Regions from separate parts of the Alishewanella sp. BS5-314 genome, predicted to be linked through region 2. Evidence: predicted binding sites of a transcription regulator. Region 2 holds the regulator's gene; the other holds the start of a gene.
The links. Region 2 encodes FliA, which starts transcription of late flagellar genes. Its sites were predicted from a motif close to CTAAAGNTNNNNNNNNNNNNGCCGATA; they were not measured.
Positions count from the first base shown of each region.

Region 1: the regulator FliA is predicted to act here: its motif matches at 2,323-2,349, upstream of H1D31_RS02285 (DUF3530 family protein).

Region 1 covers NZ_JACEHJ010000001.1:489,568-493,992, forward strand. The annotation lists gene H1D31_RS02270 (RluA family pseudouridine synthase) at 1-563, shown strand, start outside; gene H1D31_RS02275 (OmpA family protein) at 727-1,800, shown strand; gene H1D31_RS02280 (hypothetical protein) at 1,938-2,273, shown strand; gene H1D31_RS02285 (DUF3530 family protein) at 2,379-3,131, shown strand; gene djlA (co-chaperone DjlA) at 3,137-3,919, opposite strand; gene H1D31_RS02295 (LPS-assembly protein LptD) at 4,080-4,425, shown strand, end outside.
Region 2 covers NZ_JACEHJ010000002.1:304,824-309,248, reverse strand. The annotation lists gene H1D31_RS05945 (chemotaxis protein CheA) at 1-931, opposite strand, end outside; gene H1D31_RS05940 (protein phosphatase CheZ) at 947-1,696, opposite strand; gene cheY (chemotaxis response regulator CheY) at 1,723-2,106, opposite strand; gene H1D31_RS05930 (RNA polymerase sigma factor FliA) at 2,149-2,829, opposite strand; gene H1D31_RS05925 (MinD/ParA family protein) at 2,877-3,743, opposite strand; gene flhF (flagellar biosynthesis protein FlhF) at 3,736-4,425, opposite strand, start outside.

The sequences.
Region 1 (4,425 bases), on a different contig from region 2:
GTGGCCTGCTCTCTGTGCCAGGCAAAGCTGCCGAGCATTTTGACAGCGTGCAGTACCGGGTACAGCGGGTCTGGCCACAGGCAAGTGTGGTGCACCGGCTGGATATGGCGACCTCAGGTCTGATGGTAATGGCACTGACCAAGGAGGCGCAGCGTGAACTCAACCGGCAATTTTCGGAACGGACGATCAAAAAACGCTACCTGGCAAGAGTAAGCGGTTGTATTACGGCAGATCGGGGAAGTATTGAGTTACCATTGATCTGCGACTGGCCGAACCGCCCTAAGCAAAAGGTCTGTTATCAATATGGGAAAGCCTCTCTGACCCACTTCCGGGTATTACAGCGCACTGTAGACAGCAGCCTGGTTGAGCTAGAGCCGGTAACCGGACGCTCACACCAGCTCAGAGTACACCTACAATTCCTTGGCCATCCGATCCTGGGCGATAAATTTTACAATCCGGATTTCCAGCAAATCGGGCGGCTGCAACTGCATGCCACCGAACTCTGCCTGGTGCACCCGGAAACTGCTGAAAACTTGACTTTTTTTGCAAAATGCCCGTTTTAAGCTAAAATTTAGAACTTTATTAACCTAACATTCAGTTTTACTGGTTAAGATGCCACTGTCGTAAAATTAAACGCTTAAATTTGTTCAAAACTAATAATACTGTCAAAACAATATGGTAAACTATTACAAGTTTGCTAAGTTGGATGAATCAAAGGAGAAACGGATGAAACTGAAAGCAACCGCCATTGCAGTTCTGGCTGCATTACCACTGCTGAGCGCACAGGCCTTTGCCAACGCTCCTTCAGCAAAGGACCTGGAAAAGAAAGTCTTCGGCTCATTATTCGGCGAAAGCTACTGGACTGATAACCGTAAAGGCCAATCAGCTGCATGGGATAACGTCGATAACGGTTGGGGCGTCGGTGTAGAAATTGGCTACCGCCTGAATGAAACTTGGGGCGTGCGTGCTGAGTATGCCCGCCAAAGTCTGGACTCATTAACGCAAAGTTCACGCGTTACCGGTGACCGCTTCGGTGTTGATGCAATGTATCACATCCCGAATTCAAATGTTTACCTGGTCGGTGGCTGGAAACACTTTGAACACAACATCGCATTTGACGCTCTGAACGTCGGTGTGGGTTACCGTTACTTCATCAACGAAAGCGTTGCCTTATTCGCTGAAGGTAACCGTTTCCGCGGTATTAGCCGTGGTCAGTGGAATGATGCCTCGATCAAGTTCGGCGCCAGCTGGATTTTCGGTGCGGCAGCAGCTCCTGCGCCAACTCCGGCGCCACAACCTGAGCCAGCTCCGGCCCCAGTAGTTGTAGATTCTGACGGTGACGGCGTGCCAGATAGCCGTGACAAGTGTCCGAATACACCAGCAGGTCAGAAAGTTGATGCTGATGGTTGTACCATCTACACTGAGAAAATGGATCGTGTTGGTGACGTAGATATCGAAGTTCGCTTCGCTTTCGACTCTGCCACTGTGTCGCCAGAAGGCCGCACTGAAGTTAACAAACTGGCAGCGTTCATGAAGCGTTTCCCAGAGTCAGTGGTTTTCATCGAAGGTCACGCCTCTAACATCGGTAAGCCAGAATACAACATGCGCTTATCTGAGCGTCGTGCTAAAGCCATCGCTGACCTGTTAGTTGCTCAGGGCATCGAAAGCTCACGCATTACCTCAAAAGGCTTTGGTGTAACTCAGCCTCGCGTACCTGGTAACAGCCGTGAAGCTCATGCTGCAAACCAGCGCATCGAAGCTAAAGTAACGGCCAAAATCAAAGAGCCAGTGATGCGTTAATCGCCACTTAATGCTCAAAAAAGCCGCTGACAACAGCGGCTTTTTTATTTTCCGGGGTATTAGATAAAATTTCAGTTGCCGCGCCGGGCGAAGGCTGCTAATTTTTAGCTCGCTATACTAAGCTCCGGGAACGAGTAATGATGTCTTGTTTTGTCAAATTCTGTTTAGCTGCCACCTTGCTGCTTGGTAGCACCACACTGCTAGCTGAAACAGTCAACTCTGAGTCTTTAGTTCAGTTGGAACAAGCTTCGCATGTTTGTAATGATGAACATGAAGCAAAACGACTGGCCGCCAATGACCACTTAAGAGAAATGGCCAAAGCACTGGTTGAATTTAAAGCCACTAAGTATTGTTTTATTTTACAACCGTCGGTACTGGTCAGATTGTTGGAACACCACGGTAGCTATGTTAAGTTCAGTCACGATAACAAAGTCCTGTATACCTTCAGTGAGCACCTGCAAAGCGCAAACTAACCCTTAGCTAAAAATGTGGTCCAGCTGCAAGCTATAATACTGTCAGCGGCTTAAGTTTTAGCCGCCATGACCGATACGGTATTATCTGGCTCATCGGGTGTCACTATGCCAACATTTCGCGCACTGCCATTAGTAGCTCTGTTATTGGTTACCTGCCCTGCCCTGGCAAACTGGCAGGATATTGTGCGCCAGCACCCCAGCCTTGAGCTTACAACATTAACGACTGCAGAAACCTCAATTCAGCTGGCCAGGGTGCCTGCCGTTACCCGTCAGAGCAAAGGTACTGTCATCTTTATGCCAGCACAGCAGCGTCACCTGCTAAGTCCGCAGCTTTGGGGGTTTCTGTTTCAGCATTTGCCGGCTTTTGGCTGGAGCATTCTGGCCCTGCCTGAACTTGAAGCACATCAGGCGCAGGACGCCAGCACTGCGTTGGCAGCAAACAAAGCCCAGTTGGCGGCCCGCTGGCAAGCATTACAGCAGTTGCAGCCGGCACCCACAGGCCCGCTAATCATCCTGGTCCAGGGTGAGGTTGCTGGTGCCTGGCATGCATTGCTGATGGAGCAGGACGAACTTAATATTGCCGCCGTAGTCAGTATCGGGGCCTATCTGAAAGATCCGACGCTACAGCTACAGCTACAACAACAGATGACTAATCTAAAGGTCCCAGTCCTGGACCTGCTTACCGGCGCCGACCATCCGTGGTCAGCAACGGATAGTCAACAGCGGCAACTGTTGGCACGAGCACAGTCTAACCCTCTGTACCGGCAACGTTATTTACCCGATATGCATTATCATGCCAGCCAGCAGGAGTGGCTGTTCAAAGAAATCTTTGGCTGGCTCAGTAGTTTAGGATTCTAACGCTCCTAACCCGCTTTCGCCCGTTGCTGCTTGATAAATTCATACGCGGCCTGTATTTCCTGCGACCTTTGCTTGGCAACCTCCAGCATCGCCGCTGGCACCCCCTGCGATACCAGTTTATCCGGGTGATGCTGAGCCATCAGCTTACGGTACGCTCGCTTCAACTCCAACTCGCTGCATTCGGGACTGCAATCCAATAGTTGATAGGCTCCCGCTAACGTAAGCCCCTGAACATTGCCGGTAGTTTGCTCCTGCCGTGACTGGTAGGAACGTAATAATTGCTCCAGCACTGGCTGCGGGATCTTAAGCTCCTGTGCAATAACGGTTAGCAGGCGCCGTTGCTCAGGCACAATCTTGCCTTCGGCCCAAACCGTACCCAATTGCACTTCTAAAAATAATTGCAGCACTTCTGACCGCGAGCGATAGCACTGATAAAACGCTTGTAACTGCTCCCGAAACGGGAAGTTTACTGCTTTACCATCACGGAACGCTGCCTGCGCCTCGCGTTGCTGGCTGGTGGTTAATCCCAGCTGTTGCATAAAACGATTGGCCTGTGCAATATGCGCTTGCGTTACCACGCCACGCGCTTTCGCCAGGTGCCCCATCACCGCAAAACTGCTGTACATAAACAGAATTTGCTCGTCTTCAGGTTGCAGCCGGTGACGTAATTGCGCCCAACGTTTCAAAAACCATTGGTCAGCAAGATGTCCAAGCAATACACCCAGTACCAGCCCCGGCAATTTTAGTAATGCCAGGCCGAATAAGGCTCCCAATACTTTACCCCACACCTGAACTTCTCCGTCTTCACTTAACCTAAGCAGCTGTCCTGCCGGGTAATCCTGACCTTCACTCAGCCGCACTATATCGGATTAGCAGGATTTCTAAAATTGATTTATCATAGCAAACCCGCGCAACGCGGCACGGGTAGCGCATTAACGAGAATAAGGCATGAAACAGGGTTTAAGTTTAGCAGGACTCATCTGGGCGGCTTTGCACGCCACACAGGCACAAGCCCAACAACCTGCTCCTGCACTCTGTTATCAACCGTTAAGTATCCCCGAAACTCTGCAATCGGCTAACGCTACCGATAACAATATCCGCATTTTCTCCGACACCGTGAGTATACGGGATAATCAGCAGGCAGATTTTTCCGGCCAGGTACAGATTATGCAGCGCGATACGCTCTTGCAGGCACCAAGAGCCCGCTATAGCGCCAGCAATCAACAGTTGATTGCTGATGGTGGTATTGAATATTACAACAGCGACCTTTATGTAAGTGGCAGTCGCTTTGCTG
Region 2 (4,425 bases):
CGGCATTACCGGCAGCTGGTGCAACCGGTGCCTCTGTGGCTTTGACCGGCGCGGCAGCAGGAGCGGCAACCGGTGCTGGCGGCGGAACTTCTGCTTTAGCCGCTGCCGGGGTTACTGGCGCCTTGCCTTTGCCGTGCAGCTGATCCAACAGGGCTTCAAACTCGTCATCAGTAATTTCATCAGCCTTGGCCGCGGGCGCGGCCGGCTCAGTAGCTGTCACAGCTGGTGCAGCAGGCACTTCCGGCTTAAAGCTCCCCTTGCCATGCAGCTGGTCAAGTAAGGCTTCAAACTCATCATCAGTAATATCATCGCCTGCGCTCACTGGCGCCGCTGGCGCACTGGCAGCCACTTCGGTGCGACCAGGAGCGGCCGAACCGTGTAACTCATCGAGCATACGCTCAAATTCATCCTCGGTGATGCTATCGACATCATCGCTATCGGGTGAAGCGGTTGGTTGCTGTACCTTTGTAACCTGTGGCGCAACCGGAGCTGTAACCGCAGGTGCAGCCTTGGCTGCCTGAGGTGCTGCCTCGCCGGGTGTTTCCGGCTCGGAATAGAAATGCAGTGCCGCTAATAGCTGAGGATCGGCCGGGGTCAACGGCTGACGTGCTTTCACCTCAGTAAACATTTCATTGACCACATCCAGAGCCTGTAAGATCACATCCATCAGCTCGGGGGTGATACTGCGCTTACCGGTGCGAAGTATATCAAACACGTTTTCAGCGCCGTGACAGGCATCAACTAATTCGGTCAGTGACAGGAAACCAGCCCCACCTTTTACTGTATGGAAACCACGGAAAATGGCATTTAACAGAGCAGTGTCATGAGGGTTATTCTCAAGCTCGACCAGCTGTTCCTGCAACAACTCTAGTATTTCACCGGCTTCGACCAGAAAATCCTGGAGGATGTCTTCATCCATATCAAAACTCATCAGTAAACACCTCTGTTAAAAACCTAAGCTCGACAGTAAGTCATCCACATCGTCCTGACCACTGACGACATCATTGCGGCCTTCTTTATCAATAATAGGCCCCTCAGCTTCATTAGCTTCAATCTTTCGTTTGGCAGCTTTGGGTTCCATTACCTGCACGTTACTGTTACCAAAAGCAGTAAGCAGGCCGATCAGGCTCTCTTCGACTTCACGGACTAATTCGATGACCCGGCGTAAAATCTGACCGGTTAAATCCTGATAATCCTGCGCCATTAATACGTCAGTCAATAATTGATTCAGTCGGTTTGACTCCGTCACCGTCTCTGCCAGAAAAGCATCAATGCCATGACAGAGGGTTTTGAATTCACCCAATTCCAGATCGCGCTTCATCAGTTTCTGCCATCTTGGCAACAACTGATTTAGTTGCTGACTGATTTGATCGGCAATAGGTAAGCATGACTCTACGGCATCCATAGTCCGGTTAGCCGCTTGCTCAGTCATATCAATAACGTGGTTAAGGCGCTTTTTGGCATCGGGGATATCTTCAACCAAAATATTGTTTAGCGAGGGATCAATCTGAAAGTTTTTCAATGACTCGTGTAATTGCCGGGTCAGTTTGCCAACCTCGGCAAATAATTCCGACGAGCCGGGCATACCGAGTTGCTGTACCAATTGGTTGGCGATGTCCTGCTCGCCCATCTCCAACAGTTGTACCAGCTCTCTGGCTTGGTCTAGCGTGATTAACGGAGCCGAATTGGCAGACATGGCGTCACTCCTTGGTCAGCTCCGGCTTAGCCGATCCGTTCGAATACTTTCGCCAGCTTTTCCTGTAATGTTGCTGCAGTAAAAGGTTTGACGATATAGCCATTCACGCCAGCCTGAGCGGCAGCAATAATCTGCTCTTTCTTGGCTTCGGCAGTCACCATCAATACCGGTATATGCTTAAGTTTCGCATCTGCCCGGATCGCACGTAGCAGGTCAATCCCCTGCATCCCAGGCATATTCCAGTCGGTTACCACGAAATCAAAATCGCCATTCTGCAACATCGGCAAAGCCGTGCTGCCGTCATCCGCTTCTGAAATATTGGTAAAGCCTAAATCGCGTAACAGGTTCTTGATGATCCGTCTCATGGTCGAAAAATCGTCGACTACGAGAATCTTCATATTCTTATCCAAAGTCCCCTCCGAAGAGCACGTCATCCCATTATTCAGGATACACTACAACCAAGCCTGCATTCGGGCTTTTAACCGCACTAATGCCTGACTATGAATCTGACTGACCCGGGACTCACTGACATCCAGTACAGCCCCAATTTCTTTTAAGTTTAGTTCGTCATTATAATACAGTGATAAGACTAATGCCTCTCGCTCCGGCAAACTACTGATATGTTTCACCAGTGCCGCGTTAAACGCCTCATTAGCCTGCTCATGGTACAGCTGATCGGTATCTGAATCCTCAGCCGTCACCAAAACATCTTCGGAGATACCGAGGTCTTCGATGCCGATAATCCGACCCGAACTCACATCACTAAGCATATGATGATATTCATCTAAAGAGATAGCAAGTTTTTCTGCAACTTCATAATCACGAACATCACGCCCAAGTTGAGCTTCGAGCTCAGCAATGGTATCGGCGATTAAGCGGGCATTACGATGCACCGAGCGCGGCGTCCAGTCGCCACGCCTTATTTCATCTAGCATGGCACCCCGAATACGAATGCCGGCAAAGGTTTCAAAACTGGCCCCTTTGCTACCATCAAAATTTTTGGCGGCTTCAATTAAGCCAATCATACCGGATTGGATCAGGTCATCGGCCTGTACGCTGGCCGGTAGCCGGGCTAATAAATGATAGGCGATGCGTTTGACCAGTGGTGCATGGCGCTCCACTAGTTGCTGCATGTGATCAATACCACCATATGCGGCCAACTTACTGTTCAAAGAACCCCCTACTCAGATTGTGGCTGGACAAGCTGCTCCAGAAAAAACTCCAAATGGCCGGAAGCATTTTCAGGCAAAGGCCACTTAGCTGCTTTTAGCGCCAGCGCTTTCACCGCCATACTGGCTGCGGTGGTTGGGTAAGCATCAATAAAGGCTTTTTGTTTACGCGCCGCCCGGCGGACATTTTCATCCTGCGGTACGGTTGCAACCAGCTCCAGCGTTACATCCAGAAAACGGTCTGTTACCCGGGTTAGTTTAGCAAATAATTCCAGACCTTCTTTGCTACTTCGCACCATATTGGCAACTATTTTAAATTTTTCAACACCGTGGTCGCGGCTGAGGATTTTCATTAACGCATAAGCATCAGTGATGGATGACGGTTCATCGCAAACCACCACCAACACATCCTGCGAGGCGCGGGAAAAGCTGAGCACCATGTCGGAAATTCCGGCAGCCGTGTCAACCAATAACACGTCGATCGGCGTTTCCAGCTCGCTGAAGGCACGGATTAGGCTGGCATGCTCCACCGGCGATAATTCAGTCATATCCTGATTACCCGAGGTGGCGGGGACAATTTTAATGCCAAAAGGGCCTTCTACCAGAATATCGTCCAGACTGGCTTTACCACTTAATACGTGAGAAAGATTGCGTTCAACCCGCAAACCCAGCATCACGTCACAATTTGCCAAACCCAGATCAGCATCCAGCACCAGGACTTTCTTGCCCATTTGCGCCAATGCCATCGCCAGGTTCAGCGTGATATTAGTTTTTCCGACCCCGCCCTTACCACCGGTAACGGAGATCACTTTTACTTTTTGTCTATTCATGCGTCTGAGGCCGCTGGCCTGATCTTCTGCTATTGACTTCTTATGCATATAAGGCATCCGTCTGCTCTTGCGGATACCACTGATGAGCTGGTTGGCTATGCGCCAGACGTAACTGTTCGGCATTATCGACCAGTGTCTGCGCATCAGCGATCTGTAAATCTTCCGGCACCCGTTGGCCATCGGTCAGATAGCTAATGGGTAGCGCATGCTGGATAGCGATATTTAACGCTTCTCCCAGGCTGAGACACTCGTCCAGCTTAGTAAAAATACAGCCTGCCAGTGGCAAACGTTTAAATTGCAGCACGGTTTCCTGCATCACCCGGGCCTGCGCTGTCGCTGACAATACCAGATAACTGCGAATTTTGACACGGGTGTTGTGCACCAGTGACGCCAGCTGCTCAGCCAGTCGTAGATCGCGCTGGCTCATGCCGGCAGTGTCAATCAGGATCAGTTTACGTTGTTGTAGTTGATTCAACAAGATAGATAATTCTTCACTGTCTTTAGCCTGCTTAACCGGACAGCCAATAATACGACCAAAGGTCGCTAACTGCTCAAAGGCACCAATGCGGAAACAATCGGTGGTAATTAACGCGACCTGATCGGTACCGTGACGTTTGGCAAAGGCTGCGGCCAACTTGGCTACGGTGGTAGTTTTACCTACGCCGGTAGGGCCGACCAGCGCCACCACGCCACCGCGGCGCAAAATATCGTCCTGAGTAGTACTCACCTG